One region of the Pseudomonas sp. LBUM1645 genome, then DNA from elsewhere that is predicted to be linked to it. Evidence: predicted binding sites of a transcription regulator. Region 1 holds the regulator's gene; each other region holds the start of a gene.

Region 1 (7,801 bases):
CTAAACTCCTTGCGATGCAGCCTCTCACTCGGACGCCTGGCTTTCTGACGAAAGCACATACCTCCCGGGCAGGCCGAACTGGCGGCGAACTATATCACTGCAAAGGCCAAGCGCCCAAGGCCCAAGCCGGGCCATGTTGAGCAACATGACGGGGTAAAAGCTTCTATTCAGGGGTATTCGGTAACAGGGAATGACAAAGCGCGACGAACTTGCGTGAGGGTTTCGATCATTACCGTTATAATCGCCGCCTTTTCATCAGGCTATACGATTTCTGACATGAGCCAATCCAGCGACCTGATTCAATCAGCACAACGCACCATCCGCCTCGAACTGGAAGCCGTACAAGGCTTGTTGCCCCGTATCGACGCAGATTTCGTACGCGCTTGCGAGATGATTCTGGCCAGCAAAGGGCGCGTGGTCGTGGTCGGCATGGGCAAATCGGGGCACATCGGCAACAAGATCGCCGCCACCCTGGCCAGTACCGGCACCACGGCTTTTTTCGTGCACCCGGCCGAAGCCAGCCACGGCGATATGGGCATGATCACCCGCGACGACATCATCCTGGCGCTGTCGAACTCCGGCTCCACCAATGAAATCGTCACCCTGCTGCCGCTGATCAAGCGCCTGGGCATTCAATTGATCAGCATGACCGGCAACCCTGATTCACCGCTGGCGAAGGCTGCCGAGGTCAACCTCAACGTACACGTCGAGCACGAAGCCTGTCCGCTCAACCTGGCACCGACCTCGTCGACCACTGCCGCGCTGGTCATGGGCGACGCCCTGGCCGTTGCGCTGCTGGAAGCCCGTGGTTTTACCGCTGAAGATTTCGCCTTTTCCCACCCCGGCGGCGCGCTTGGCCGACGCCTGCTGCTGAAAGTGGAAACCGTCATGCACGCCGGCGCAGAACTGCCCCAGGTGCAACGTGGCACGCTACTCAAGGACGCCTTGATGGAAATGACCCGCAAGGGCCTGGGCATGACCGCGATTGTGGAGGCCGACGGCAAACTGGCCGGGATCTTCACGGACGGCGACTTGCGCCGCACCCTTGACCGGACCATCGACATCCACCATACGACCATTGACGAGGTCATGACCGTTCACGGCAAGACCGCCCGTCCCGATATGCTGGCAGCCGAAGCCCTGAAAATCATGGAAGACCATCGAATCAACGCGCTGGTGGTAGTCGACAAGGAAGACCGTCCAATCGGCGCCTTCAACCTGTCCGACCTGCTGCGCGCAGGAGTAATGTGATGAGCACCGACCTGCTGCAACGCGGCAAGAACATCAAACTGGCGGTTTTCGACGTCGATGGCGTACTGACCGACGGACGCCTGTACTTCCTCGAAGACGGCAGCGAATTCAAGACGTTCAACACCCTCGACGGCCAAGGCATCAAGATGTTGATGGCAGCCGGTGTGCAGACCGCTATCATCAGCGGCCGCAAGACCCCGGTGGTCGAGCGACGAGCGAAGAACCTCGGTATTCCACACGTGTACCAGGGGCGCGAAGACAAACTGGTGGTGCTCGACGAGCTTCTTGCCCAACTCAACCTAAGCTATGAACAAGTCGCCTACCTCGGCGACGACCTGCCGGACCTGCCGGTGATTCGCCGCGTCGGCTTGGGCATGGCGGTGGCAAACGCTGCCAGTTTCGTCCGTGAACACGCCCACGGCATCACCCAGGCCCGCGGTGGCGAGGGTGCCGCTCGCGAATTCTGCGAATTGATCCTGCGCGCGCAGGGCCGCCTTGATGCGGCAAACGCCGCGTACCTGTGAGCCAACTATGCTGAGCAAAAAGATTCGCAAATTCCTGGTGTTCGGTTGCATCGCAGCGATATTCGCGGCGGTCGGCTACTGGAACATCAGCCCGGAACGCTTCCTCGATCAGCCGGTGGCTAAGATCGATGAAACCGCGATCGACTATTACGCGATCAACGCCCACAGCGTGCAATACCTGCCGGACGGCAAACTGCAATACGAAATGACGTCCGACAAGGTTGAACACCTGAAAGCCACCGAAGTGACGCTGCTGACCAATCCCGACCTGAACATGTTCCGCGGCACCGAGTTTCCGTGGCATGTCCAGAGCGAGCACGGCGAAGTGAATCCCGACGGCACTCAGGTCGAACTGATTGACTCGGTGCGCATCACGCGCTTCGACGAGAAAAACCGCAAGACCCTGATTACTACCACCCGCATGACAGTGTTCCCGCAGCAGCAATATGCGCAGACCGAGCAACCCGTTAGAATCGACGGCGCTGGTGGTGTGTCGACTGGCAAGGGAATGAAAGCGTATTTGAAAGAAAGCAGGATACACCTGCTATCTAACGTAAGAGGACAGTATGAGGCTCGTTAAAACCCTCCCTATTTTGCTCGGTCTGAGCGCAGCACTGGGAAGCGTGAGCGCCTGGGCTCTGCCGAACGATCAAGAGCAGCCTATCCGCATCCAGGCCGACGATGCCCAACTGGACGACAAGAATGGTGTTGCCACCTATAAAGGTGACGTGATCATTACCCAGGGTTCGATGATTGTTAAAGGCAATACTGTGACCATCACCCGCACCCCGGCCGGCGACATCGACGTGGTGACTTCGGTGGGCAATCTGGCCTACTTCGAGCAGATGCAGACGGCTGGCGACACCAAACCTGTACAGGGCTGGGGTGTGACCATTCAGTACCACGCCTCGCAAAACCGCGTCGTGCTGATCGATAAGGCAAAAGTTGTCGACAAGGACAACAACGTCACCCAAGGCGAAAAAATCGTCTACGACACCGAGAAAAAGCTTGCGAGCGCTGGGCGCGCTACGGGCAGCAAGGTCACCGAGGCGCGTCCGCGTATCGATATGGTGATCCAGCCGAAGCCGAAAAACGACACGAAAAAGGCTCCGTAATGGCAACTCTGAAAGCTCAGCATCTGGCCAAGAGCTACAAGAGCCGCCAGGTCGTGCGCGACGTCAGCCTGTCGATCGACAGCGGTCAGATCGTCGGCCTGCTGGGTCCCAACGGCGCCGGCAAGACCACCTGCTTTTACATGATTGTCGGCCTGGTACAGGCCGATCAGGGCCGCGTACTGATTGACGACCTGGATGTCAGTCACCAGCCTATGCACGGTCGTGCGAAGGCCGGCATCGGCTATCTTCCGCAAGAAGCATCGATCTTCCGCAAACTCTCGGTAGCCGACAACATCATGGCGATCCTCGAGACCCGCAAGGAACTCGACAAGGCCGGTCGTCGCAAAGAGCTGGAAAGCCTGCTGCAGGAATTCCACATCAGCCACATCCGCGACAACCTCGGGATGAGCCTGTCCGGTGGTGAACGCCGCCGTGTGGAAATCGCCCGGGCACTGGCTACCAACCCGAAATTCATCCTGCTCGACGAACCGTTCGCCGGCGTGGACCCGATTTCGGTGGGTGACATCAAGCAGATCATCTATCACCTCAAGGCCAAAGGCATTGGCGTGCTGATCACTGACCACAATGTCCGTGAAACCCTGGATATCTGCGAAACCGCCTACATCGTCAACGATGGCCAGCTGATCGCCGAAGGTGACTCTGCCACCATCCTGGCCAACGACCTGGTCAAGGAAGTGTATCTGGGCCATGAGTTCCGCCTGTAAGCACTGAGGTGTCTGGCTGGTTGCTCGGCGCTTGTCTCGATAAAAAATCAACATTTTTTTATTGTTACAGTGCTCTAGGCAAACGCTGCAGTTTCGGGCATATAATTTGCTTATGTTTGGCGCTCCGGCGCCCTGTAGTGGATGGCGCATGTGCGCCGGCGAATAAGGTGTTAAGCCCCTGCCATGAAACCATCGCTAGTCTTGAGAATGGGCCAGCAGCTGACGATGACACCGCAGCTGCAACAGGCCATCCGCCTGCTCCAATTGTCGACCCTGGACCTGCAACAGGAAATCCAGGAGGCCCTGGAGTCCAATCCGATGCTCGAACGCCAGGAAGAAGGCGACGACTTCGATAACGCCGACCCCTTGGCCGACAAAGCCGAACAGCAACCCAACGCTGACATTCAGGAACCCTCCTACCAGGAAACCGCCCCGACGGTTGATAACCTCGAGGAAGGCGACTGGAACGAACGCATCCCCAACGAACTGCCCGTCGATACCGCGTGGGAAGACGTCTACCAGACCAGCGCCAGCAGCCTGCCGAGCAACGATGACGACGAGTGGGACTTCACCACCCGGACATCGGCCGGCGAAAGCCTGCAAAGCCACCTGCTGTGGCAACTGAACCTGGCCCCGATGTCCGACACCGATCGCCTGATCGCCGTGACCCTGATCGACTGCATCAACAATCAGGGCTACCTGGACGAAACCCTCGAGGAGATTCTCGAAGCCTTCGACCCGGAACTGGACATCGAACTGGACGAAATCGAAGCCGTCCTGCACCGCATCCAGCAATTCGAACCCGCTGGCATCGGCGCCCGCAACCTGGGCGAATGCCTGCTGCTGCAATTGCGTCAGTTGCCCGCCAAGACGCCTTGGCTGGTCGAGGCCAAACGCCTGGTCACCGATTACATCGACCTGCTTGGCAGCCGCGATTACAGCCAGCTGATGCGTCGCATGAAGCTCAAGGAAGACGAACTGCGCCAGGTGATTGAACTGGTGCAGAGCCTCAACCCGCGCCCAGGCTCGCAAATCGAGTCCAGCGAAGCCGAATACGTCGTTCCCGACGTGATCGTACGCAAGGACAACGAACGCTGGCTGGTAGAACTGAACCAGGAATCCGTGCCACGACTGCGGGTCAACGCTCAATACGCCGGTTTCGTGCGCCGCGCCGACACCAGCGCCGACAACACCTTCATGCGCAATCAGTTGCAAGAGGCCCGCTGGTTCATCAAGAGCCTGCAAAGCCGCAACGAAACCCTGATGAAAGTAGCCACTCAGATCGTCGAGCATCAGCGCGGCTTTCTTGAATACGGCGACGAAGCCATGAAACCGCTGGTCCTGCATGACATCGCCGAAGCGGTGGGCATGCACGAGTCGACGATTTCACGGGTGACCACGCAGAAATTCATGCATACCCCACGGGGCATATATGAACTGAAATACTTTTTCTCCAGCCACGTCAGCACCTCCGAGGGCGGTGAATGCTCGTCCACGGCGATCCGCGCGATCATCAAAAAACTGGTTGCCGCGGAAAATCAGAAAAAGCCGTTGAGTGACAGCAAGATCGCTGGTTTACTGGAGGCACAAGGCATTCAGGTGGCTCGCCGCACCGTCGCCAAGTACCGCGAATCCCTCGGGATCGCGCCTTCGAGCGAACGTAAGCGGTTGATGTAGAGCCACGCCACAGCGTTCCAGTGGCAGGCATTTCTGCCTGCCGCTTTATGCACTGGCAACGAAGGAGAAGCTGTATGCAAGTCAACATCAGTGGACACCAACTGGAAGTGACCGAACCTCTTCGCACCTACATCGGCGAAAAACTCGAACGATTAGAGAGGCATTTCGACAAGATCACCAACGTGCAAGTCACGATGACGGTCGAAAAGCTCAAGCAGAAAATCGAAGCCACGCTGCATATTCCCGGCAATGAAGTGGTCGCAAACGCGGAGCATACCGATATGTACGCGGCGATCGACGCACTGACCGACAAGCTGGATAAACAACTCAAAAAGCATAAGGAAAAGACCCAAAGCCTCCTCCAGGGCGCGACCGGTCGTTAACACTCCCAACCCATGATCCGACTTGAAAGCATCCTGACCCCCGGCCGTTCCCTCGTGAACGTGCCGGGCGGCAGTAAAAAGAAAGCCCTCGAGCAAATTGCCAACCTTATCCACAAAGAAGTGCCGGATCTGGAGATGCAAGATGTCTTCGAGGCTCTGATTGCCCGTGAAAAACTCGGCTCAACCGGTTTTGGCAACGGCATCGCCATTCCCCACTGTCGCCTGAAGGGCTGCACCTCGCCTATCAGCGCCCTGATGCACCTTGATGCACCCATTGATTTCGACGCCATCGACGGTGCCCCGGTTGACCTGCTGTTCGTTTTGCTGGTCCCGGAAGCCGCTACCGATGCGCACCTGGAGTTACTGCGCCAGATCGCCAGCATGCTCGACCGCAAGGAAGTGCGCGAAAAACTGCGCAGCGCCCCGAGCAATGAAGCCTTGTATCAGGTTGTCCTGGACGAGCAAAACGGTCACTAATCATGCGCTTGATCATCGTCAGTGGCCGCTCCGGCTCAGGTAAAAGTACCGCACTCGATGTTCTCGAGGACAACGGCTACTACTGCATCGACAACCTGCCCGCCGGTCTGCTGCCGGAACTGGCCGAACGCGCGTTGATTCACACCGAGCTGGCGCAACCGCTGGTTGCCGTATCCATCGATGCGCGCAACTTGCCGAGTCACTTGTCGCGGTTTCCCGAACTGCTGGAAGAAGTGCGCAGCCGGCATATCCAGTGTGATGTGCTTTATCTGGACGCCGACGAAGAAACCTTGCTCAAGCGTTTCTCGGAAACCCGCCGTCGTCACCCGCTGAGCAATGCCAATCGCTCGCTGGCCGAGGCCATCAACGATGAGACCGCCCTGCTCGGGCCGATTGCCGACCTCGCCGATCTCAAAGTAAACACCACCAACCTGAACCTGTATCAGCTGCGAGATACCATCAAGCTGCGCCTGCTGAACCAGCCGGAACCCGGTACGGCGTTCCTGGTGGAGTCTTTCGGCTTCAAGCGGGGCATGCCGGTGGACGCTGATCTGGTGTTCGACGTGCGCTGCCTGCCGAACCCTTACTGGAAGCCAGAGTTGCGCGATCAATCCGGGCTCGACCAACCAGTTGCCGAGTACCTGGCGGCACAACCGGACGTCGAAGAGATGTTCCAGGACATTTCCACCTACTTGTTAAAGTGGCTGCCACGCTTCGCCGCCAGCAACCGCGCTTATGTCACCATTGCCATTGGTTGCACCGGGGGCCATCACCGCTCCGTCTACCTGACCGAACGTCTGGGCCAGGCCCTGCAAAAATCCCTGAAGAACGTCCAGGTTCGCCACCGCGACCTCAGCTAAAGGATTCACACCGCGATGCCTGCTCTGGAAATTGAAATCATCAACAAGCTGGGCCTGCATGCCCGCGCTTCTGCAAAATTCGTTGGCGTCGCCGGTGAGTTCAAGGATTGCACGATCAGAGTAGGACGCACGCCGGAATCCACGGTCGACGGAAAAAGCATCATGGCAATGATGATGCTCGCTGCGGGCAAGGGCACCAAAATCCACCTGAGCACCGAGGGTGAACAGGCTGATGAGGCGCTGCAGGCATTGGTGAATTTGATCAATGATTACTTCGGCGAAGGCGAATAATCCTCGCCCTGTAGCAGCTGCCGAAGGCTGCGTTCGGCTGCGCAGCAGTCGTAAATACACGCGCGGTTGAACTGACACACCACAAATTTCAAACTGGCGACTGCTTCGTCCGAACGCGGCCCGAACCGAACGCAGGCTTCGCCAGCTGCTACAAAGTTCGTGTTCAGCCGCTAAGCCAACGCTGTATCCATCACCATCATCAAGCAAAACCCGATAAGCAACCCAAGACTTGCAAGCTTGTCGTGACCATTGCGGCGCGACTCGGGGATGACTTCATGGGTGACCACCAGCAACATCGCCCCGGCCGCCAGTGCCAACCCCAAGGGCAACAACAATTCGGCCAGGCTCACTAGCCAGGCACACAGCAACGCGAAGACCGGCTCGACCAGACCTGACGCAGCACCGATCAGGAACGCCTTAACCCGCGACATCCCTGCCCCGGCCAATACCAGCGCGATCACCAGACCTTCCGGTACATCCTGCAAGGCGATGCCCATG
Region 2 (7,801 bases), 3.0 Mb from region 1:
GCGGGCTTCGGCCCAGGGGCTCCTTCGAGGAGCCCTTTTTTATGCCTGCTCTCTGGCTAAACACAACTTCATGCCTGCGGCACTGACTAAACACTCTCTCACTGTAGGAGCTGCCGAAGGCTGCGATCTTTTGATTCTTGCTTCCTGGCAATCAAGATCAAGATCAAAAGATCGCAGCCTTCGGCAGCTCCTACGGGATTTAGCGCAAGGCGGCGATGGCGTCTACGGATTCACGAATCAACGCCGGGCCTTTATAGATGAAGCCGGAATAGAGCTGCACCAGGCTGGCACCCGCAGCGATTTTCTCAGCCGCGTGCTTGCCTTCGGTGATGCCACCCACGGCGATGATCGGTAAACGACCGGCCAACTCGGCCGCCAGCACCTTCACGGTGTGGGTGCTCTTGTCGCGAACCGGTGCCCCGGACAGACCGCCCGCCTCGTCGCCGTGCTCCATGCCTTCTACGCCGACGCGGCTCAGGGTGGTGTTGGTGGCGATCACCGCGTCCATCCCGGTTTCGATCAGCGCTTGCGCGACCTGAGCGGTTTCTTCGTCGGTCATGTCCGGCGCAATCTTGATCGCCAGTGGTACATGTTTGCCGTGGCGCAGCGCCAGTTCTGCGCGGCGCGTGGCCAGGTCGGCCAACAATTGCTTCAGCGAATCGCCGAATTGCAGGCTGCGCAGGCCCGGGGTGTTTGGCGAGCTGACGTTGACCGTCACGTAGCTGGCGTGGGCGTAGACCTTGTCCAGGCAGATCAGGTAGTCATCGACCGCCCGCTCAACCGGGGTATCGAAGTTCTTGCCGATATTGATGCCCAGCACGCCCTTGAACTTGGCCGCCGCCACTCGGGCCAGCAGGTGATCGACGCCGAGGTTGTTGAACCCCATGCGGTTGATGATTGCCTCGGCATCCGGCAGACGGAAAATCCGTGGCTTCGGGTTGCCCGGCTGCGGACGCGGGGTGATGGTGCCGATTTCGACAAAGCCAAAACCCAGTTGCGCAAAACCGTCGATGGCCGCGCCATTCTTGTCCAGACCCGCCGCCAGACCTACCGGGTTCGGGAAGTCGAGGCCCATGACGGTCACCGGCATTTTCGCCGGCGCCTTGCACAGCAAGCCGTTGAGGCCCAAACGCCCGCCCGCGCCGATCAGGTCCAGGGACAGATCGTGGGAGGTTTCCGGGGAAAGTTTGAACAACAGCTGACGGGCCAGGGTGTACATGGGCGGGTTTGACTCTGGGCTACGAAAAGTGGCGGCGATTATAGCCGGGCATCGGGGTTGCAGGCGAGGCGCACGACAAAATCAGCGAGCGATGGCATATGCCTTGCACCGTCACTGACATCAGCACTCATGCCAACGGCGGGATGAGTCGAAAGACAAAGGCGTCGACACTTGGCCTTGCTCTGGCAAGCAGCCCGGTCCGGCGCTTTTTTATGGAAGGTGTTTACTGATGATTGAAGTTCCAGCCAACCCTCTGGCCTGGGTCAACGGCAGCGATGCCCCGGAAAAGACCGAAATCAACCTCGGCTTTATGGCCCTGAGTGACTGCGCCTCCGTGGTGGTCGCGGCCACGCAGGGCTTTGCCCAACCTTATGGCCTGACCCTGAACCTCAAGCGCCAGTCGTCCTGGGCCAACCTGCGGGACAAACTGGTCAGTGGCGAACTCGACGCCGCCCACAGTCTGTACGGTTTGATCTACGCCGTGCATTTGGGCATCGGCGGTGTCGCGTCGACCGACATGGCGGTGCTCATGGGCCTGAATCAGAATGGCCAGAGCATCAACCTTTCCCATGGCTTACAGACTTTAGGCGTGACCAGTCCTGAAGCACTGGACCGACACGTGCACCAAAGTCGCCCAAAACTCACCTTCGCCCAGACATTTCCTACCGGCACCCACGCCATGTGGCTGTATTACTGGCTCGCGAGTCAGGGTATTCATCCGTTGCAGGACGTCGACAGCGTGGTCGTGCCGCCGCCGCAAATGGTCGCGCACCTGCAAGCCGGGCGCATCGATGGCTTCTGCGTCGGCGAGCCATGGTCCGCCAGCGCGGTGCAGCAAAACCTGGGGTTCACGATGGCCACCACCCAGACCATCTGGCCCGATCACCCGGAAAAAGTCCTCGGCTGCACCCGCGCCTTTGTCGAGCAATACCCCAACACCGCCCGGGCGCTGGTGATGGCGATACTGGAGGCCAGCCGCTTCATCGAAGAAAGCACCGAGAATCGCCGCAGCACCGCGAAGCTGTTGAGTGCGCCCGAATACCTCGACGCGCCACTCGACTGCATCGAACCGAGGTTACTCGGTGACTACGCCGATGGCCTGGGTAATCGCTGGCAGGACCCGCACGCGCTACGTTTCCATGGTGATGGCGAGGTCAACTTGCCGTATCTGTCCGATGGCATGTGGTTCATGACCCAGTTCCGCCGTTGGGGCTTGCTGCGCGACGACCCGGACTACCTGGGCGTGGCCCGTCAGGTCCAGCAACTAGACTTGTATCGAGAGGCCGCCACCGCTGTAGGTGTGGCCACGAGTGATCAGCCAATGCGCAGCAGCCAGTTGATCGATGGCAAGGTCTGGGATGGCCTGGACCCCGCCGGCTATGCCCGCAGTTTCAAGCTGCACGCCATGAGCGACAGCTCGCCCCTTCTCGCCAGCCGCTGACAGGAGACTGCGAATATGTTGCGTATCCTGCTGATCAACGACACCGCGAAGAAAGTCGGTCGCCTGAAGGCGGCCCTGACCGAAGCCGGCTTCGAGGTGATCGACGAGTCGGGCCTGACCATCGACCTACCCGCGCGCGTCGAAACGGTGCGGCCGGACGTGATTTTGATCGATACCGAGTCACCGAGCCGCGATGTGATGGAACAAGTGGTGCTGGTGAGCCGCGACCAACCGCGGCCGATCGTGATGTTTACTGACGAACATGACCCCGATGTGATGCGTCAGGCGATCAAGTCCGGGGTCAGTGCCTACATCGTCGAAGGCATCCACGCACAGCGCTTGCAGCCGATTCTCGACGTGGCCATGGCGCGCTTTGAAAGCGACCAGGCCTTGCGCGCCCAGCTAAACGCCCGTGACCAGCAACTGGCCGAGCGCAAGCGGATCGAGTTGGCCAAAGGGCTGCTGATGAAAATGAAGGACTGCAACGAGGAAGAGGCCTACACCCTGATGCGCCGCCAGGCCATGAGCCGGCAGCAGAAGCTGATTCAGGTGGCGGAGCAGATCATCGCCATGAGCGAGTTGCTCGGTTGAACCTCTGTAGTGCCTGAAAGGACGCCATCGCGGGCAAGCCTTGCTCCTACAGTTTTTTGTGTCGTTCACAGCATCTGAACTCACCCAAACCCCGTAGGAGCAAAGCTTGCTCGCGATTGGCCGCAACTCGGTCTCACTTATTGGCACAGATCTCGCTAGGTAATCACTACAGGTAACCAACGGCGGTTGCCCCACCTACGACAAAGACGTCGCTCACCTCATTTGCCCTTTGGCGAATCCGGTGGCGGCGTTTTTTTGTTTTGGCCCCACAGACCGGGGCCGGTGGTGCGGCCGATGCGGCGCCCCACCTGCAAGCTCATGACTCCTTCTCGAGACTCCTAACAGCTGAGGTGCGCGATGAATTCAAGCTTCTGGAAATCCGGCCATACCCCGACATTGTTCGCGGCCTTCCTCTATTTCGACCTGAGTTTCATGGTCTGGTACCTGCTCGGCCCGCTGGCAGTGCAGATCGCCGCCGACCTGCACCTGACCACCCAGCAGCGCGGGCTGGTGGTGGCCACGCCGATTCTGGCCGGGGCGGTATTACGCTTTGTAATGGGCTTGCTGGCTGATCGCCTGTCGCCGAAAACCGCCGGGCTGATTGGCCAGGTGATCGTCATCTGCGCACTGTTCGGCGCCTGGAAACTCGGCATCCACAGCTACGAGCAAGCGCTGGTGCTGGGCCTGTTCCTCGGCATGGCCGGCGCGTCCTTCGCCGTCGCCCTGCCGTTGGCGTCGCAATGGTATCCACCACAACACCAAGGCAAAGCCATGGGCATCGCCGGTGCCGGTAACTCGGGCACTGTGCTCGCTGCACTGATCGCCCCGGTGCTGGCGGCTGCGTTTGGCTGGAGCAACGTGTTCGGCTTCGCCCTGATCCCGCTGATCCTGACCATCATCGTCTTCGCCTGGCTGGCCAAAAACGCGCCTGAGCGTCCAAAAGCCAAGTCGATGTCCGACTACTTCAAGGCCTTGGGCGACCGCGACAGCTGGTGGTTCATGTTTTTCTACAGCGTGACCTTCGGCGGCTTCATCGGCCTGGCCAGCGCCCTGCCCGGCTATTTCAACGACCAATATGGCCTGAGCCCGGTGACCGCCGGTTACTACACGGCGGCCTGCGTGTTCGGTGGCAGCTTGATGCGTCCGTTGGGCGGCGCTCTGGCCGACCGCTTCGGTGGCATTCGCACCCTTTTGGGGATGTACACGGTGGCAGCGGTCTGCATCGCAGCGGTGGGTTTCAATTTGCCGAGTTCCTACGCGGCGCTGGCACTTTTCGTCTGCACCATGCTCGGTTTGGGTGCCGGTAACGGTGCTGTTTTCCAATTGGTGCCGCAGCGTTTTCGTCGCGAGATCGGTGTGATGACCGGTTTGATCGGCATGGCCGGCGGTATCGGTGGTTTTGCACTGGCAGCGGGCATGGGCGCGATCAAGCAAAGCTCCGGCAGCTATCAATTGGCCTTGTGGTTGTTCGCCAGCCTTGGCGTTCTAGCCTGGTTCGGTCTGCACGGCGTGAAACGTCGCTGGAGAACCACTTGGGGTTCGGCAGCCGTGACCGCTGCTCGGGTGTGAGGGCTGAATGAGCCTGCAACTGAGTTTTGCCGAAGCGAGCGCCATCGGCCCTCGCGAGGAGAATCAGGACGCCCTGCGTCTGGTGACTCCGGCCCCGGCGCTGGCGGCGAGCAAGGGTTACCTGTTCGCCATCGCCGACGGTGTCAGCCAGTGCGCCGATGGTGGTCTCGCCGCCCGCTCGACGTTGCAGGCCCTGGCGCTGGATTACTACGCCACGCCGGAAACCTGGGGCGTCGCGCAGGCATTGGATCGCCTGCTGCTGGCACAAAATCGCTGGTTGCAGGCCAATGGTGGTGGGCAACCGTTGCTCACCACCGTCAGTGCTTTGGTCATGCGCGGTAGGCGTTTTACCCTGGCCCATGTCGGCGATTGTCGGGTTTATCGCTGGCACGCCGACACCTTGCAGCGGGTCAGCGAGGATCACGTCTGGGACCAACCAGGCATGCAGCATGTGCTCAAACGGGCACTGGGGCTCGATCAGCATTTGGTGCTGGATTTTCTCGATGGCGAACTGCGGCTGAACGAAAGTTTCGTACTGCTCAGCGACGGCATTTGGGCCGTGCTGGGCGACACCGCGATTGCGGCAATTCTGCGCGATCAACCGGATCTGAACAGCGCTGCGCAGACCTTGGTCAGTGCGGCGCATCTGGCCGGCAGCCAGGACAACGCCAGCGCCTTGCTGGTGCGGGTCGATGCCCTTGGTGAAACGAGCATCGGCGATGCGTTGATTCATTTGCAGCAATGGCCGCTGCCGCCAGCCTTGAAACCAGGTCAGACTTTCGAAGGTTGGCAGGTCGAAGGGATACTCGGTCAGAGCCAGCAGTCGCTGCTCTATCGGGTACGCGATGGGCAACAACAACCCTGGCTGCTTAAAACCTTGCCGGGCGCGCTGCGTGACGATCACTTGGCCGGGCAGGCGTTGCTGTCGGAAGAATGGTTTCTCAAGCGCGTGGCCGGGCGGCATTTCCCTGAAGTCCATGCCGCCAGTCAGCGTCAGCATTTGTACTACGTGATGCGGGAATATTCCGGATCTACTTTGGCGGAACTGCAAGCAGATGTCGGACCGCTGCCTCTGCCGCAATGGCTGGATCTGGCCGAACGCCTGCTGCGCGCCGTTGGCATACTGCATCGACGGCAGATTCTCCATCGCGACATCAAACCGGAGAACCTTCTGCTGGGGGACGACGGCGAATTACGCCTGCTGGATTTCGGTCTCGCCTACTGCCCTGGCCTGTCTGAAGATCAGCCTTCTGCCTTGCCCGGAACGCCCAGCTATATCGCGCCGGAAGCCTTTCGCGGGGAAGCACCGACACCGCAACAGGATTTGTATGCCGTCGGCGTAACCCTGTATTTCCTGCTCACTGGGCATTATCCCTACGGCGAAATCGAAGCCTTCCAGCGTCCACGGTTCGGGGTTTCTGTCAGCGCCAGTCGCTATCGACCCGACCTCCCGGAATGGATTGCGCAAAGTCTGGAGCGCGCCGTGGCAGCGGATCCGGGTCAGCGCTTTGAAACGGCGGAAGAATGGTTGCTGCTGTTGGAACAGGGCGAGCGGCGCAGTTTGAGCGTGCGACCCAGACCGTTGCTGGAGCGCGAACCGTTGAAAGTCTGGCGAACCTTGGCGCTGGTGTCGCTGCTGGTGAACCTGGTGCTGCTGTTTTTACTGTTTCACACCTGAGTTTTTCACTGCCCCCAAAAGATCAAAAGATCGCAGCCTGCGGCAGCTCCTACGGGTGCCCACGATCTCCTGTAGGAGCTGCCGTAGGCTGCGATCTTTTGACTTTCTGCTTCAAAACCGGGCATCGCGCATTGAACCGGTGCACGGAAACACCCTCCTCCCATGACAAGAGCCCATTAATTCGGCATTTGTGCGACTTGGCACAACCACTGCATTACCTCTCTCACCATACATAAAGCCCAACCTTCAACGTAGAAGGCTGCGCTGCCCGAGAGAACGGGACAAGGACAAAGGCGTCCTCGCTAGGCAACTAGCGGGACGCCTTTTTTTGTTTGCGCAAAATTTGTCGAGCAAGACCTGAAAGCCCTGATGAGGCGGGTCCGAGCTCCCCCGGAGAACCTGATGAAAAAATTAAAACTGGTGATGATCGGCAACGGCATGGCCGGGGTCCGTACCCTGGAAGAACTGCTCAAGCTGAGCAATGAGCTGTACGACATCACGGTCTTCGGCGCCGAACCCCATACCAACTACAACCGCATCCTGCTCTCGCCCGTGCTGGCCGGCGAACAGACCTTCGAAGAGATCGTGCTCAACGATCTGGACTGGTACCTGGACAACAACATCAAACTGCTGCTCAACCGCAAAGTGGTGGAGATCGACCGAGTCAAACGCCGGGTCATCGCCGAAGACGGCAGCGAGGCCGAATACGATCGCCTGCTGATCGCCACCGGATCGACTCCGTTCATCCTGCCGATCCCCGGCAACACCTTGCACGGCGTGATCGGCTACCGCGACATCGCCGACACCCAGGCAATGATCGACACAGCGAAAACCCACAAACACGCCGTTGTGATCGGCGGCGGCCTGCTCGGCCTGGAAGCCGCCAACGGCCTGATGCTGCGCGGCATGCACGTCACCGTGGTGCACATCGGTGAATGGCTGCTGGAACGGCAACTGGACAAAACCAGCGGCCAGTTGCTGCAAACCGCCCTGGAAGCCCGGGGCCTGCACTTTCGTCTTTGCGAGCAAACCCAGGCCCTGCACGATGCCGGTAATGGCCGGGTCGGCTCGGTTGAGTTCAAGAATGGCGACATCATCCCCGCCGACCTGGTGGTGATGGCCGCCGGCATTCGCCCCAACACCGAACTCGCGGAAAAATCCGGCATTCCCTGCAACCGCGGGATTCTGGTCAACGACACTCTGCAAACCTACGACCCACGCGTCTACGCCATCGGCGAATGCGCCAGCCATCGCGGCATCGCTTACGGCCTGGTGGCGCCGCTGTTCGAACAGGCCAAGGTCT
Region 3 (7,801 bases), 3.0 Mb from region 1:
CGAGCAAGCTCGCTCCCACAGGGGTTTTGTGGTGATCCGGATTATTGCTGTTGGACTGAGATAATCGGCATGGGTGTCGGTGACACAAACACCTTCGCATGCATCTGCTCGCAACCACCGCCACGCCGCATGCCACGCACCGGGCAGGCATCCAGGTAATCCAGACCCACCGCCAGTTTCAGATGACGCTCAGGCCGCGCCAATTCATTGGTCACGTCAAAGCTGTACCAGGCGTCATCGAGCCAGGCTTCCGCCCAGGCGTGACTGGCCAGGTGTTCGCTGTTCTCGCTGTACAAATAGCCCGACACATAACGCGACGGAATGCCCAGGCTGCGAGCGCAGGCGAGAAACGCGTGGGTGTGGTCCTGGCAAACGCCCGAACGCCCAGCGAAGGCCTGCGCGGCGCTGGTGTCCACTTCGGTGGAGCCCGGCGTGTAGGTCATGTGCTGGTTCAGGCCATGCATCAAGTCGATCAACGCCGTGCGATCCCGGCGTTGCTTGCACTCCTTCTCGGCGAACGCACGCAGGGCTTCGTCGGCTTCGGTCAGGCGCGTGAAACGCAGGAACGGCAGCGCCGACTGGCTTTCATGTTCCGCCTCACGCAATTCGTCGATGTCCACCTGGCCCCGGGCGCCGATGATGATCGCCTCGTGAGGCTCGTCCATGGTCAGCACGTGCAGGATGTTGCCGAACGGATCGAGTTGCGCGCGCACCGGGCGCGGCAAGTCGAGCTGCCAGCTGAGCACGTGCTGGCGCTCGCTGTCGTGGGGTGTCAGTCGCAGGTACTGGATGCTCGCCCGCACCTGATCTTCGTAGTGATAGGTGGTCTCGTGGCTAATGGAAAGTCTCATGCAGCCTCCAGGTAGGAACTGTGTATGGCGTTACCCAACTGGCGCACCAGCGGGATGAACTCGGTCAGCCAGGCATGCAGGCCTTCGTCGAGAATTTCGGAGATGCCGGTGTAGCGCAGGCGTGCGTCCATTTCCGCTGCCAGGCGTTGCGCGGGACGGCCGTTGGCCCCCGGCAACTGGGCAAGGATCTGGTCGATTTCTTCGGTGCAGGCGCGCAATGACCGCGGCACATCAGCACGCAGCAACAGCAACTCGGCCACATGCCGGGCGCCGGGCGCATCGCGGTATATCTCGGTGTAGGCCTCGAACGAGGACAACGCCCGCAGCAATGCACTCCACTGGTAATACGCGTGAGCGGTACCATCGCTGACCGCCTCTGCCTGATCGCCAGCCATTTCGTAGCGGGCATCGAGCAGGCGCAACGTGTTGTCGGCCCTTTCGATAAACGTCCCCAGACGAATAAAGCGGAACGCGTCGTTACGCATGATCGTGCCGTAGGACGCGCCCCGGAACAGGTGGGAACGTTCCTTGATCCACTCGCAGAAACGGCTCATGCCGTAGCGACTCAAGCCCTGATCGGCAATTCCGCGAATTTCCAGCCAGGTGGCATTGATGTTTTCCCACATGTCGGCGGTGATTCGCCCACGCACCGCATGGGCACTGGCCCGCGCGGCGCCGAGGCAGCTGTAGATGCTCGCCGGGTTGGCCGCGTCCAGAGCGAAGAAATGCAGCAGCCGTTCAGCGTGCAATTCGCCGTGGCGTTCCAGGTAATCGTCCAGGGTGCCAGTGATCAACAACGGCATGGCGAGTTCATGCAGGCCATCACCACGACCATCCTGTGGCATCAGCGACAGCGAATAACTGATGTCGAGCATCCGTGCGAGGTTTTCCGCCCGCTCCAGGTAACGCGACATCCAATACAAATCCGAGGCAGTTCTACTTAACATGGCAGGCTTCCTTCAATCCTCGACCACCCAGGTGTCCTTGGTTCCACCGCCCTGGGATGAATTCACCACCAGGGAGCCTTCGCGCAGGGCAACACGGGTCAAACCACCGGGCACAACCCGGGTTTCGCGGCCAGACAATACAAACGGACGCAGGTCGATGTGGCGTGGAGCAATGCCGTTTTCGACAAAGGTCGGACAGGTCGACAGGGACAACGTCGGTTGCGCGATGTACGCATGGGGCTTGGCTTTGATCCGCGCGCGGAAAGACTCGATTTCCGCCGCCGTCGCCGCCGGCCCGACCAGCATTCCGTAACCGCCGGAGCCCTGGGTTTCCTTGACCACCAGTTCCGGAAGATTGGCCAGTACGTGGGACAGTTCGGAGGGATTACGACACTGCCACGTCGGCACATTCTTCAGAATCGGCTCTTCATCCAGGTAGAAACGGATCATGTCCGTGACGAATGGATACACCGACTTGTCGTCCGCGACCCCGGTGCCGATGGCATTCGCCAGCACGACGTTGCCGGAGCGATACGACGACAGCAGTCCTGGAACGCCAAGCATCGAGTCCGGGTTGAACGCCAGCGGATCAAGGAACGCATCGTCGAGGCGACGGTAGATCACGTCGACGGCTTTCGGCCCGTCCGTGGTGCGCATGAACACCTTGTCATCACGCACGAACAGGTCCGCGCCTTCCACCAGCTCAACGCCCATTTCCCGCGCCAGAAACGCATGTTCAAAGAACGCGCTGTTGAAACGACCCGGCGTCAGTACCACCACGCTCGGGTTATCAATCGGGCTGGAGCTTTTCAGGGTGTCGAGCAACAGGTTCGGATAGTGGTCGATAGGGGCAATGCGCTGGGCCGCGAACAGCTCGGGGAACAACCGCATCATCATCTTGCGGTCTTCAAGCATGTAGCTGACGCCGCTCGGTGTACGAAGATTGTCTTCAAGCACGTAGTACGTGCCGTCGCCATCGCGCACCAGATCGACACCGGAGATGTGGGAATAGATATCGCGGTGCAGATTCAGCCCTTGCATCGCCAACTGATACTGCTCGTTGGCCAGCACCTGCTCGGCCGGAATGATGCCGGCCTTGATAATGCGCTGCTCGTGATAGAGGTCGGCGAGGAACATGTTCAACGCCTTGACCCGCTGAATGCAGCCGCGCTCGACAACTCGCCACTCACTGGCGGGGATGCTGCGGGGGATGGTGTCGAAGGGAATCAGGCGCTCTGTCCCTTGCTCATCACCATAGAGCGTGAAGGTAATCCCGGCGCGATGAAATAACAGATCGGCCTCGCGTCGCCGTTGTGCCAAAAGCTCGTCAGGCGTTTCGGCCAGCCAACGGGCAAACTCCCGATAATGCGGGCGGACCTGGCCGCCGGCATCGTACATCTCATCAAAATAGGTGCGGATCATGCCGTACTCCTTGTCACCCGGACATCTGGGCTTCGCAAAGCCCGTGCCATCGGCATAAACGCTTTGATATCAATCAGTTGGATAATCGCACTGCACGCACCGCACCAATCCTGTGCGGTAAATGCCCCCACCTGATCGCCCCCGCTTCATTGCGAAGCAATGTTGTCGCCTATCACCAGCATAGCCAGAGTTGATTTCACTGCCCGGGAGTCGATGCGGATAATCCGCGCATTCGCTGAAAATCTTGATGAACTTCCCTTTAGCCGCCTGTTTATGCGGCTTTTTTTTGCGTTTTTGAAACGTTATGAATCAAAAACACGATCAAGAGATCGCAGCCTCGTTTCACTCGACAGCTCCTACAGGAGAAAACGAGGCTGCGATCTTTGGCCTTCTCAAACCGCGAAAACGAAAACGGCCAACCCTGAGGTCAGCCGTTGCTGAGTGTTGTCACTGTTCATATGTTATGCGAGTCGCCCTCGTACCTCCTGCTTGACGCCCCATCCTTCGATGATGCCGCCCAAAGGCTCAACCACCGCCTCGAAATCCTGCTCAAAATCGCCGATGCCGTCATAGGTGGCGTACATCACTTTGCTCAGTTCCAGGTACCACGCGCCGTCGTCGCGCACGCTGATTTGTGCATTCAAGGATTCACCGCAGTAATGCCCTGCCGCCCTGCGTGCCCGCTCCTCGTCCGGGAAAATGGCGTAGAACTCGATGGGATGGAATCGTGAAAAGTCGAAACCGCCTTCTTTCATGCGGCGCAAGACGCTGGTGCTGATGTCTTCTTGATAGGCTGTGCTCATGAAACGTCCCCCTCAGACTGATGGATAGACTTTCCGTATTCCCGGCGCTCGCAACCGAATGGGGCGAGCGATGCGGCAACAACGTTGCCGGTGGGAAGCAAGCATGTAGCTGACAAGACCAGACCTTAGCGATCCGTTCGCTGATCTCGATTGCAGAGTAGCCTCAAGATAGAGGCGCTGCCAAGGCCTGGTTAGGAATGTGACAGGAGATGTTCAGATTGGCGTGATGCTGAGGATTTCAATGCTGTACTGGGTCTTCAGACTTTTGACAGTCGGATCATCGGTGCGCCCTTCCAGATCGTTGAGGTCCAGTTCGGCAGCCACAGGCAGACACCGGGCGCGAATGAGCTTCGCGGCCTCTTCGTTGTTCGGGCATTCATCGCTCTCGAACACTTCGTCAACTTTTTCACCGTGATCATCAACGAAAGTGACTTTCCACTTTTGCATCAGGTGCCTCCTCGATAAAACCCATGGATGGGTTTACATGTATCTCGACATTCTTCCCCGGCCAATCGTTCAACCGGACCTTCTATAAGTGAAGCATGAAAAAAGGGCCGTCTCCGGTGTGTTTTCACACAACCTGAGAGGGCCCTTTCTGGCTTGCTCGATATCAGTCGTTGCTAGGCTTGTTCACAGCCTGCAGAACGTATTGCGGCAAGGCGAACGCGCCGATGTGGATTTCCGGGTTGTAGTAGCGGGTGATGATGCCGCTGCCGGCGAAACGCTGCTGCAGGGTTTCGCGGGACAATTTGCGATAGGCGGTATTGGTCGCGCCCCAAGCGAAGGTCATGGCGCCGCCGATGTAGGTCGGCACGGCCGCCTGATAGAAGTGCCAGTCCGGGAACAGGCTGCGCAGACGCCCGGCGGTGGTTTTGACTTCTTCGATTTGCATGAACGGCGTGCCGTTCTGGGTCACCAGGATGCCGCCTTCGTTCAGGCAGCGACGGCAGGCCTGGTAGAAGTTTTCCGAGAACAGCACTTCGCCCGGGCCGATCGGATCGGTGGAGTCGGAAATGATCACGTCGAATTTTTCGGTGGTGGAGGCGACGAAACGCATACCGTCGTCGATCACCAGGTTCAGGCGTGGATCGTCGAACGCACCCTTGGAGTGGTTCGGCAGGAACTCCTTGCACATGTCGACTACGGTGCCGTCGATCTCGACCATGGTGATGTGCTCGATGCTGCGGTGCTTGGCCACTTCACGCAGCATGCCGCCGTCGCCGCCACCGATGATCAGCACGCGCCTGGCGCTGCCATGCGCCAGGATCGGGACGTGGGTCAACATCTCGTGGTAGATGAATTCGTCGGCTTCGGTGGTCTGGATCACGCCGTCCAGCGCCATGACGCGGCCCATGCGCGGGTTTTCGAAAATCACCAGGTGTTGGTGTTCGGTGCGCACTTCGTGCAACAGTTTTTCCATGCGAAAACGCTGGCCGTAGCCTTCGTAGAGGGTTTCCAGGTACTCGCTGGTCGGGGTGTTGCTCATGGGAAGTGCTCCGATGAATGCGGATGGCAAGGCGCGAATTCTACGTCGCGGGATATGACAGGTCGAACCTCGCTTGACGCCTCGACACAATCCCTGTGGGAGCTGGCTTGCCTGCGATGGGATCGCCTCGGTATGCCTGACAGACCTTGCCGCCTGAATCGCAGGCAAGCCAGCTCCCACAGGTTCGGTGTCGTTTTCGGGGATGCAGTCAGATTCGGACGTTGCCCCGTGGCCCGGCAATCGCCCAGATGATCAGGCCCAGCACCGGCAGCAGCAGGATCAGCAGCACCCAGATGATTTTCATCCCTGTGTCGGCACCACTTTTGAGCACGTTGATGATTGCCCAGATGTCCAGGGCAAGAATAATCAGGCCAATCAGACCGTTGAACGTGGAACCCATGGTGTCGCTCCCTAAGAGTGGTTTGCACTCTTAGGATAGCCGGGCCTTGCGAGGGTTCCGTTTTTTAAACGTGAACGGCGATTTTGAGGGCTTCCAGCGAGGGCGCGGCAGCGATGCCAACCTTGGCGCACAACTCGAGCACGCGCGGCACGTCGTTGCCGTAGACCAGCACCACTTGCAGTTCGTCGTCGAGCAACTGACTGAAGTTCATCAGCGTGTAACCGCCATTTTCCTTGTTCATGCTGCCCATCTGAACCTGAATGCGATTGAGCGCGGTCAGGGCTTCAGTCTTGGCCAGTTGCTTGGGCTTGATATTGAAATCAACGCCGGGCCCGAACGAGGAAACGATCTGGGCGAACAGGTCCACATAGGTGTCGGCCTGGAACAGCACGGTCTCCGGCAAACTGCCGACGACGACCCACTCGCCCAGCGGAATCGGGAACGTTTCGTCGTAGTTGATATCCGGATTGGCCGTCAGAAAAGCCTCTGGATCGGCGTAGGCCTGGGCCGCTTCGTCAGCGACTTTCAGGATTTCGTCATCGCTCATGCACCCGGAGCTGATTTTGCTGATGAGTTCGACGAGTGCGGCTTTCATGGTGCGGAATCCTGTAGCGAGGGAATTTTGAAGGCGCGAAGAATAGCGCATTACGCCCCGCAATTCCTGTGCGCGAGCATGGCCGGGAACGTTGACCCACATCAAGATCCGGCGCCCTGAGTAGCGGCACAATACTGGCACCTTGCCGAAACTGTTTCCGCTATCAGAGAAGACCTCCATGGGTGCCTGGCTTAGCAATATCTCGCTGAAATACAAATTCTGGGCGGTCAACGCCGTCGCCTTCGTCACGACCTTGCTGCTGGTGTTGTACGCCGTACAGCTCGAACAACAGGCCCGCAGCCATGCTTATCAGGCATCGGCACAAGCCCAGGCGCGACTGCTCAACGCCTGGCCCGCCGGGCAGCCTCTCCCCAAAGCCGATAATGTGCTGACGTTCAGTCGCGGGCAGGCACCGTTGCTGAACGGGCAGCCGGTACTGGAACTGGCCGATACCAATGGCTGGGTCGAAATCAATGCCATGCCGCTGTTCGGCAACAACCCGTTGATGGGCGCTGAAGTGTTTACGCGCATGGATGGCAACCAGGTCGCGGTAATTGCTCATGGCCCGAGCCTGACCCAGGTATTTGGCGAGCGTTTTCCCAACTATGCGGTGGCGGTGGCGATCCTGATGCTGGCGATGCTCGGCGCTTCGCAATTGCTGATTCGCTTCTTGCTCAGCCAGCTCAATACGCTGAAGGACGTGATGCTTCACGTTGAGAAAACCGGTGACCTGTCGGCCCGTGTGCCGCTGGCCTGCACTGACGAAGTCGGGCAGATGGCCAATGCCTTCAACGCCATGCAGGCCGGTTACCAGCGAGTGGTCAACACCGTCGCCAGCACCGCCCGGCAACTGGATGTCGGCGCAGCGCGGCTGGCGTCGAGCATGAACGAGGTGCGTCACGGCATGCTCGGCCAGCAAAGCGAAACCGATCAGGCCGCCACGGCAATCAACGAAATGACTGCCACGGTCTATCACATTGCCCAGCACGCCGGCGCCACCCGCGACCTCTCGCAAACCGCCGACACTCTGGCCGGCAGCGGGCAGGAAGTGGTCAGTCGGGTGCAGAAGTCGATTGCCGGTTTGTCCAGCGGGGTGCAACAGACTGCCGAGATGATTCAGCGTCTGGCTGAGGACAGTCAGAAGATCAATGGCGTGGTCGGTGTGATTCACAGCATCGCCGAGCAGACCAATCTGCTGGCGCTGAACGCAGCGATTGAAGCGGCCCGTGCCGGTGAAATGGGTCGCGGTTTTGCGGTGGTCGCCGATGAAGTGCGTAACCTGGCCAAACGTGTCCAG
Region 4 (7,801 bases), 620 kb from region 1:
GGTGACCTTCAGGTCAGGGCTGGTTATCACGGATGGCGGAATGGTCGCTGGAACAACCGGTGTGGTGACCGAAGTCAGCTTGCCGGAGCTGTCGAAGTTCATGGTCGAAGCGACAGGAGGAGTAAGAGGATCGGTAGGATCGCTGCCATCCGGGTTGCGACCCTCGATCAGGGTGTAGGTCTTCCAGGTGTTGTCAGCAGTCTTGACCATGTATTGATCCATGGTGTGCTTATTACCCTGGGTATCGTAAATCGGGGTACTGAACTGCTTGGTGAAGGACGCTTCCTTGGACGGGTCAAACGGATTGGTAGTCTGGTTGATGATGGGAGCTGTGGAGTTCAGGTTGATCGTCGACGAAACCGTGGAGGTGTTTTTTGGCGCCAGGTTCGACGTATCGATGCGCAGGTCAGTCAAAACGCCATTGAGGATCTTGCCATTGGCATCCACGCCATAACCCTGCAGACGCGCAGAGCCATCGCTATTGGTGACGTAACCGTCCTTGTCGACCTTGAACGTACCGGCACGGGTGTAGGACATCGAACCGTTCTCGCTCAACACGAAAAAGCCGGAACCGTTGATACCCATGTCCAGCACGTTGCCGGTGTTGCTGACGTCGCCCTGGGTGAACTGCTGGGAAACGTTGGCCAGGCGCACGCCGCTACCGATGGTTTTACTGCCAGTACCCAGCTTGGTGGCCGAGTAAACGTCTTCGAATTCCGCACGGGACGATTTGAAACCGGTGGTCGCGACGTTGGCGATGTTGTTGCCGGTCACGTCCAGTTGTTTGTTGGCTGCATAGAGACCGCTAAGGCCGATATTGAAAGACATATTCCACTCCTTTGTGCCGTGTTAGTCGGCTCTACATACCAATGGTTTGTACTTTTGACAGGGCGATGCTGCCGGCCCCGGCCAGGTTGAGCATCAACTCACCGCCGGTCTGGCTGATGGTCACGCTGTTGACGGTGGCCGGCAGGTAAGTCACCAGCGAGGTCGCCTTGCCGTCGTAGGTCGCCGTAGCACCGAAGGTATAGGTACCCGCCGTGGCCACTTCGCCTGCATCGTTTTTGCCGTCCCAGATGAAAGTGGGAGTACCGGCGACCTGGCTGCCCAGGTCGATGGTGCGGACAACCTTGCCATCGGCATTGGTGATATTGACCTTGACCGGGTCCACCGACGCCGGTACGGCAATGGTGCCGCTGAAACTTTTGGAGGTATCAACCACCGCCTTGTCGCCCGGTGCAATAACCGAACGCCCGACCAGCGACGACGCCTGCAACGCCTGGGACGAGTTGTAGTTGCTCGCCAGACCGCTGACGGTGTCGTTGAGCGTGGTGATGCCTTCCAGGCTACTGAACTGGGCCAACTGGGCGACGAACTCGCCGTTGTCCTGCGGTTCCAGCGGGTTCTGGTTTTTCAGTTGCGTTACCAGCAACTGCAGGAACGCGTCCTTGCCCAGGGCCTTGTTGCCGGTGGCGCTGTTCGTCGCCGACGCCAGGCCGTCAGCACTGGTGTTGGTCTTGATCGAGGAGTTGGCCAGGATGTCCTTGAGGCTAATGCCACTGGTGGTATCGGTAACACTCATCTGAGTCGCCCCTTATCACTGACCGAGGGTCAGGACCTTTTGCATCATGGTTTTGGCGGTGTTCATCATTTCGGCGTTGGTCTGGAACGAACGGCTCGCGGAAATCATGTCAGCCATCTCTTCCACCACGTTGACGTTCGGGTAGTAGACGTAGCCCTTGGCGTCGGCCGCCGGATGGTTCGGCTCGTAGCGCGCTTCAAGGTTGCTCTGGTCTTCGACCACGCCCAGCACTTGCACGCCTTGACCGGCCGCGTCCTGGTTCTGGAACAGCGAATCGCTGCCGCCGCTCTGGCCGCCCTGGAACATGGTGGCGAATACCGGGTGCCGTGCACGGTAGGTCTGGTCAATGCTCGACGAAACGGTCTCGGCGTTGGCGATGTTACTGGCGACGGTGTTCAAGCGAGTGGTCTGGGCACTCATGCCGCTACCGGCAATGTTGAAAACACTGGCTAGAGACATGACTTACTCTCCACGAAGGGCTGACACCAGCCCTTTGAATTTGCTGTTGAGCAGGGTGAAGCTGGCCTGGAAGTTGACCGCGTTTTCCGCGTAGTTCGACTGTTCCAGTTGGGCGTCGACGGTGTTCTGGTCGATCGACGGTTGCATCGGCGTGCGATACAGCAGCGATTCGTCACCATTGCCCAGGCCTTCGGCTTCGATATGACGGCTGTTGGTCATGTTCAAGGCGAAAGAGCCGCTCTTGGTCTTCTCGTTCTGCTCGGCAAGCACTTTCGAGAAGTCCAGATCCCGAGCCTTGTAGTTCGGGGTGTCGGCGTTGGCGATGTTGTTGGCCAGGACTTCGGCACGCTGAGCGCGGAAGCCCAGGGCTTGTTCGTGGATACCGAGCGCTTTATCGAAGCTGATGCTCATGTCGGAAACCTTCGGGTGACCTGATTTTTCGTAACATGGACATAGCAAGCGTCGTGCCAATTGAAGAAAGCCCGTAAACCGGGGCTTTGCGGGCAGTGGCAACGTGGCAATGCCAGAAAAGCGGCAACCGATTTCCGCCGCCTGCCGCTTTTCTGCCGCTTATCCCCCTCCAAAGAACACCTTCGTCCCCTGTGGGAGCGAGCTTGCTCGCGATGGCGTCGTGTCAGTCGACATTTGTATAACCTGACCCACCGCAATCGCGAGCAAGCTCGCTCCCACAGGGTCTAGTGGTGTTTTCAGAAATAACGGCAGGCATAAAAAAACGGGAGCCCTCTGAGGACTCCCGTTTTTTGATAACGCCAACGACTCACTTCGCCTGGTAAATGATCCCCGGGCTGCACTGGACCATCTGGTAATGATCCGGCAAACCGTTCAGCGCCTCGGAAGCACCGAGGAACAGATAACCGCCGGGTTTCAACGTGCTGTGAATGCGCAACAGGATGTCCTTCTTCACCTCGGCGGAGAAGTAGATCAGCACGTTGCGGCAGAACACGATGTCAAACTTGCCCAGCGCCGCGTAGCTGTCCAGCAGGTTGAATGAACGAAACTCCACCCGGCTCTTGATCGGTGCCTTGATTGCCCAGCGCCCCGGCCCTTTTGGGTCGAAATAACGTTGAAGGCGCTCGGGCGACAGTCCACGGCCGATGGCCAGGCTGTCGTACTCGCCGGTCTTGCAGTTGGTCAGCATGGTGCCGGACAGGTCGGTGGCAACGATCTGCACGCCCATCTTCAACTGGCCCATGTTCACGCGTTCGAACTCATCGATCGACATCGACAGCGAATACGGTTCCTGACCCGACGAACAGGCCGCCGACCAGATCCGCAGACGCTGGCCAGGGGCGGCCTTGATCGCTGCCGGCAGCACCTTGTTCTTCAAGACTTCAAACGGATAGGTGTCACGAAACCACAGGGTTTCGTTGGTGGTCATGGCATCCACCACCATCTCGCGCAAACCGCTGCGCGGCTGGGTCTGGATGCGCTGGACCAGCTCACCCAGGGACTTGATGCCTTGCTGTTCCATCAGTTTGTTGAGACGGCTCGAGACCAGGTACTGCTTGTTTTCACCGAGCAAAATGCCACAGGCTTTTTCCAGGAAGACCCGGAACTGTTCGAAATCCAAATTACCCGTAGACAAAGATGCCGCCTCTTAAATCGTATTAACCGCCAGGGGCAAAAGGCCCCTAGCTGATGTCTGCTGCTTTGATCCGGTTGACTACCCGGGATGCCAGGTCATCAGGACGGAATTTGGCAAGGAAGTCATCGGCACCGACCTTCTTGACCATCGCCTGATTGAATACACCCGACAACGAAGTATGCAGGATGATGTGAAGCTTTTGCATGCGAGGGTCGTTGCGGATCTCGGCCGTGAGGGTGTACCCGTCCATCTCCGGCATCTCGATGTCGGAAATCATCATCAGGAACTCTTCTTCCGGCTTCTTGCCCTCGTCGACCAGCTTGCGCAGGTAATCCAGCGCCTGCCGACCGTCGTTCAACGCCACCACTTCGACGCCGACCGTTTGCAGGCAACGCGAGACCTGCTTGCGCGCCACCGACGAGTCATCGACCGTCAGCACCCGCAAGGACAATGCCTTGTGCTGGGTTTCGACATCCACCACGCCAACGGAAATCGCTTCCGGTGTCGGCGCCACTTCTGCCAGCACTTTCTCGACGTCGATGATTTCGACTAACTGATTGTCGACCCGAGTCACAGCCGTCAGGTAATGATCGCGTCCCGTGCCCTTGGGTGGCGGATGAATCTCCTCCCAGTTCATGTTGACGATGCGTTCCACCGACCGCACCAGGAAACCCTGGGTCTTGGTGTTGTACTCCGTGATGATCACGAAGGGATTGCTTTGATCTTTCAGCGCACCGGAACCGGTCGCCATGGCCAGATCAAGAATCGGAATGGTCGCCCCCCGAATATTTGCCACACCGCACACGACAGGACTGGATTTTGGCATCAGTGTCAGTTTGGGGCATTGCAGCACCTCCCGAACCTTGAACACGTTGATCCCATACAGCTGCTGGCCGTCGAGACGGAACAACAACAGCTCAAGGCGATTCTGCCCTACCAGTTGCGTGCGCTGGTTTACCGCATCCATTACACCAGCCATGCACAGACTCCTACACCAACGCTTAAGTGTGTTGCGACGCGCATTCATCACTAAACGGCACGGCGCTTGCTTTTTAACTCTTATGAACACAGAACCGACATTTTTCCGACGCCTGACATCAAACGCCCGCAAATTGCTTTGCGCGATGTCGGCCGTTTGCCTGTTCAACGCTGGCAGCCCTGCCCTTGCTGACGCGGTTACCTTGCCTGACATGCTTATCGGCGTCACTCAGGGCTTTCTTGAATTCACCGTAGAAGACTATCTGGCAACCAGTCAAACGGAAGGTCGCTACGAGATCGAGGTCAAGCAGCTCGATCCGCGGCTGCGCATGCCCATGTGCGACAAGGAATTGACAGCGTCCCTGGAGAGCCCGGCCACGCCGTTGGGGCGAGTTACGGTCAAGGTGCGCTGCGAGGGCGCGTCGCCCTGGACGGTCTTCGTACCCGCTCAAGTGCGCCTGTTTCGCGACATTGTGACCACCACCCGCCCGCTACGACGCGCCGGTATCGTCGAGCCCCAGGATGTAACCCTGCGCGAGCGTGACATCAGTCTGATCAGCCAGGGTTACCTGACTTCCGTCGACCAGGCGATCGGACAGAAACTTACCCGACCAATGGTCGCCGACCAGGTCATGACCCTGGTGCACATGGAACAGGCAGAAGTCATCAGCAAGGGCGACCAAGTGGTGATTACCGCCCGCAGTGGAACGCTCAGCGTGCGCATGCCGGGTGAAGCGCTGTCCAACGGCGGCTTGCGCGAACAGATTCGGGTGAAAAACCTCAACTCCCAGCGGGTCATCAAGGCGCAAGTCATCGCGCCCGGTCAGGTGGAAGTGGCCATGTAGAACTCTCTGTTTGTGAAGATGTGGCGCGCCACTCGACTGTTCCCTAGACTGTGCCCTATGCAGGGCAAGCGCTGACGCGCGCAAGCTCATTGATAATTGGGCCTAAAGTTTTTCCGGGTATGGCCGAAAACATGGCAAGCGTCCAAATACCCAGAGGTTTTTTGTCATGGTCATCGATTTCAGCCGTTTAAACAGTTCCTCGTCACTTACCGGCAGTACACGTACCAGCACCGCGAAGGAAACCGCCGAAGCCGGCAAACCCGCACCGCTGAATACCCCGGCCGAACAGGCCAGTACCGTCAAAAGCGGGGAATCGGTACATCTCAGCAATGAGGCTCAACAGTTGCAGAAGGTCACTGACAAGCTGCGCGATCAGCCTGCCGTCGACAACGCCCGCGTGGCCGAGTTGAAAGCAGCGATTGCCGATGGCAGCTACAAAGTCGACAGCAACCGTGTAGCCAACAAACTGCTCAACTTCGAAGCCCAGCGCTAGGCCAAGGCCTGCGCCAGGCTTTTGGACGCTTAAAACCCAAGGCCAGCCATGCACGACACTAATTTACTGCAACTGATCACCGACGATTTCGCTCCAGCACAGCACTTGCTGGAGTTACTGCAAACCGAGTCCCTCGCCTTGCACGGTCGCGACATGCCACTGCTCGAAGAGATTCTGGCGCAGAAACAGGCATTGATCATTTTGCTCGATCAGCATGGCCGCAAGCGCAGTGAAATCCTCGCCAGCCTCAACCTGCCGACCAACCGCGATGGCCTGGAGCAACTTGCCAGTCATTCGAGCATTGGCGATCAGCTGTTGGAGCAGAGCGATGTATTGACCGATCTTCTGGCTCAATGCCAGGCGGCCAACGTCAAGAATGGCCAGTCGATCCTGGTGCAACAGGCCGCGACGGCCAATCAGCTGAAAATCCTCAACGGCGGCGAGCCACCAGCGCTCTACGATGCGCGCGGATCAACCTCCATGCTTGCGAAGCCACGCCCGCTCAGTCAGGCTTGAGCCTGCTGAAAAGCCCGCACTATCAAGACGCGTAACATGCTGGCAATATGCTGGCTAGCCGTAGTCATATTTTGTCTGGAGATTGATGAACCGTGTTCAATGCCTTAAGCGCGGAAGATGCTCCGCAGCCACCCAAGGTGCTCACCACGCCGTTGGAGATCTCCGGCACCCTGCGCCAGCTGCAAGACAGCCATGATCCGCTGATCATCACGTTCCATGAGCGCAGCCAGCGCTTCCAGAGTTATCTGGTGGACCTTGACCGTGACAGCAACATGATTGCCCTGGACGAAATGATTCCCCGCGATGGTGAACGCTTCCTGCTCGCCGGCGAACCGTTCAAGGTCGAAGGCTTTCACGACGGCGTACGAATTGCGTGGGAAAGCAACGGCCCGTTGACCATCGACGAATCCGGTGGCGGTCGCTGCTACCGAGGCGCCCTGCCCGCCGAGGTGGTTTACCACCAGCGTCGTAATGCATTCCGCGCAGCATTGAAGCTGGCACAACTGGTCAACGTCGATCTGGGCGGTGAAAAGCTCAAGTCGCCGATCAGCGGCAAGCTACTGGACATCTCCGCCACCGGCTGCAAGTTGCGCTTCGAAGGCGACATCACGGGCAGCCTGCAATTGGGTGAGGTCTATGACCGCTTCATCGCTGCCCTGCCCTTTGGCAAGATGACGGCACCCGTCGAGCTGCGTTACCTGCACTTCGAAGAAAGGATCTCCACCACCTTCGCCGGCGTACGCTTTCACAACATGAGCGGGCTGGTGCAGCGGCAGGTCGAGCGGTTCGTCTATCAGCTTCAGCGCGAAGCGCGGCGCTTCGACAAAGACGACATGTAATAAGACGCTTCAATAGAAAACGGGCAGTCCCTTGCGGTGACTGCCCGTTTTTTTATGCGTTTTATTTAAGGCCTGGCCTCAGTAAAACTTTGCTCGCGAGGTGCATCAGGGTCTTCCGGCGGCGGATCGGTTTCGGGCTCTGGTTCGGGCTCTGGTTCGGGTTCCGGGTCCGGCTCAGGGTTGATCGGGTTCTGCATCTGATCCTGAACCACCTGCTCATCGACCCGCGGGTCAAGACAAGCCACCAACGGCGAACTCGACATACTGTCCGGCATGGCGACGTGATGCAGCGGTGCATCGTCGACCTGATGCAGGTTGGTCACCGCTTTCGGGCGAATCCGCCACACCAGCACCAACGCGAAGAAACTGAAGAAGGCATAGAGCATGTGACTGCCGAACAGCTTCATCAGCACCCCGGCCACCAGCGGCCCGATACTGGCGCCGACACCGTAGGTCACCAACAGCATCGCTGTCAGGGACACC

What was found. Region 1 encodes sigma-54, which starts transcription at its own class of promoters, with help from an activator protein. Its sites were predicted from a motif close to ANTGGCATNNANNTTGCTNT; they were not measured.
Region 2: the regulator sigma-54 is predicted to act here: its motif matches at 1,310-1,329, upstream of ACA079_RS22675 (CmpA/NrtA family ABC transporter substrate-binding protein).
Region 3: the regulator sigma-54 is predicted to act here: its motif matches at 3,252-3,271, upstream of ACA079_RS22955 (circularly permuted type 2 ATP-grasp protein).
Region 4: the regulator sigma-54 is predicted to act here: its motif matches at 2,494-2,513, upstream of flgB (flagellar basal body rod protein FlgB).

Annotation. Positions count from the first base shown of each region.
Region 1 covers NZ_CP166811.1:965,819-973,619, reverse strand. The annotation lists gene ACA079_RS04155 (KpsF/GutQ family sugar-phosphate isomerase) at 277-1,251, shown strand; gene ACA079_RS04150 (KdsC family phosphatase) at 1,251-1,775, shown strand; gene lptC (LPS export ABC transporter periplasmic protein LptC) at 1,783-2,355, shown strand; gene lptA (lipopolysaccharide transport periplasmic protein LptA) at 2,342-2,890, shown strand; gene lptB (LPS export ABC transporter ATP-binding protein) at 2,890-3,615, shown strand; gene ACA079_RS04130 (RNA polymerase factor sigma-54) at 3,799-5,292, shown strand; gene hpf (ribosome hibernation-promoting factor, HPF/YfiA family) at 5,367-5,675, shown strand; gene ptsN (PTS IIA-like nitrogen regulatory protein PtsN) at 5,688-6,152, shown strand; gene rapZ (RNase adapter RapZ) at 6,155-7,012, shown strand; gene ACA079_RS04110 (HPr family phosphocarrier protein) at 7,028-7,303, shown strand; gene ACA079_RS04105 (ZIP family metal transporter) at 7,474-7,801, opposite strand, start outside.
Region 2 covers NZ_CP166811.1:5,025,527-5,033,327, forward strand. The annotation lists gene ACA079_RS22670 (quinone-dependent dihydroorotate dehydrogenase) at 200-1,219, opposite strand; gene ACA079_RS22675 (CmpA/NrtA family ABC transporter substrate-binding protein) at 1,449-2,660, shown strand; gene ACA079_RS22680 (ANTAR domain-containing response regulator) at 2,676-3,251, shown strand; gene ACA079_RS22685 (nitrate/nitrite transporter) at 3,609-4,820, shown strand; gene ACA079_RS22690 (bifunctional protein-serine/threonine kinase/phosphatase) at 4,828-6,498, shown strand; gene nirB (nitrite reductase large subunit NirB) at 6,901-7,801, shown strand, end outside.
Region 3 covers NZ_CP166811.1:5,090,923-5,098,723, forward strand. The annotation lists gene ACA079_RS22945 (transglutaminase family protein) at 42-851, opposite strand; gene ACA079_RS22950 (alpha-E domain-containing protein) at 848-1,798, opposite strand; gene ACA079_RS22955 (circularly permuted type 2 ATP-grasp protein) at 1,811-3,220, opposite strand; gene ACA079_RS22960 (ribonuclease E inhibitor RraB) at 3,682-4,023, opposite strand; gene ACA079_RS22965 (hypothetical protein) at 4,237-4,470, opposite strand; gene speE (polyamine aminopropyltransferase) at 4,634-5,509, opposite strand; gene ACA079_RS22975 (PLDc N-terminal domain-containing protein) at 5,718-5,909, opposite strand; gene ACA079_RS22980 (hypothetical protein) at 5,974-6,504, opposite strand; gene ACA079_RS22985 (methyl-accepting chemotaxis protein) at 6,683-7,801, shown strand, end outside.
Region 4 covers NZ_CP166811.1:1,584,041-1,591,841, reverse strand. The annotation lists gene flgE (flagellar hook protein FlgE) at 1-828, opposite strand, end outside; gene flgD (flagellar hook assembly protein FlgD) at 860-1,582, opposite strand; gene flgC (flagellar basal body rod protein FlgC) at 1,598-2,041, opposite strand; gene flgB (flagellar basal body rod protein FlgB) at 2,045-2,452, opposite strand; gene cheR (protein-glutamate O-methyltransferase CheR) at 2,820-3,647, opposite strand; gene ACA079_RS06965 (chemotaxis protein CheV) at 3,694-4,626, opposite strand; gene flgA (flagellar basal body P-ring formation chaperone FlgA) at 4,709-5,470, shown strand; gene flgM (flagellar biosynthesis anti-sigma factor FlgM) at 5,637-5,963, shown strand; gene ACA079_RS06950 (flagella synthesis protein FlgN) at 6,012-6,479, shown strand; gene ACA079_RS06945 (flagellar brake protein) at 6,572-7,318, shown strand; gene ACA079_RS06940 (MFS transporter) at 7,384-7,801, opposite strand, start outside.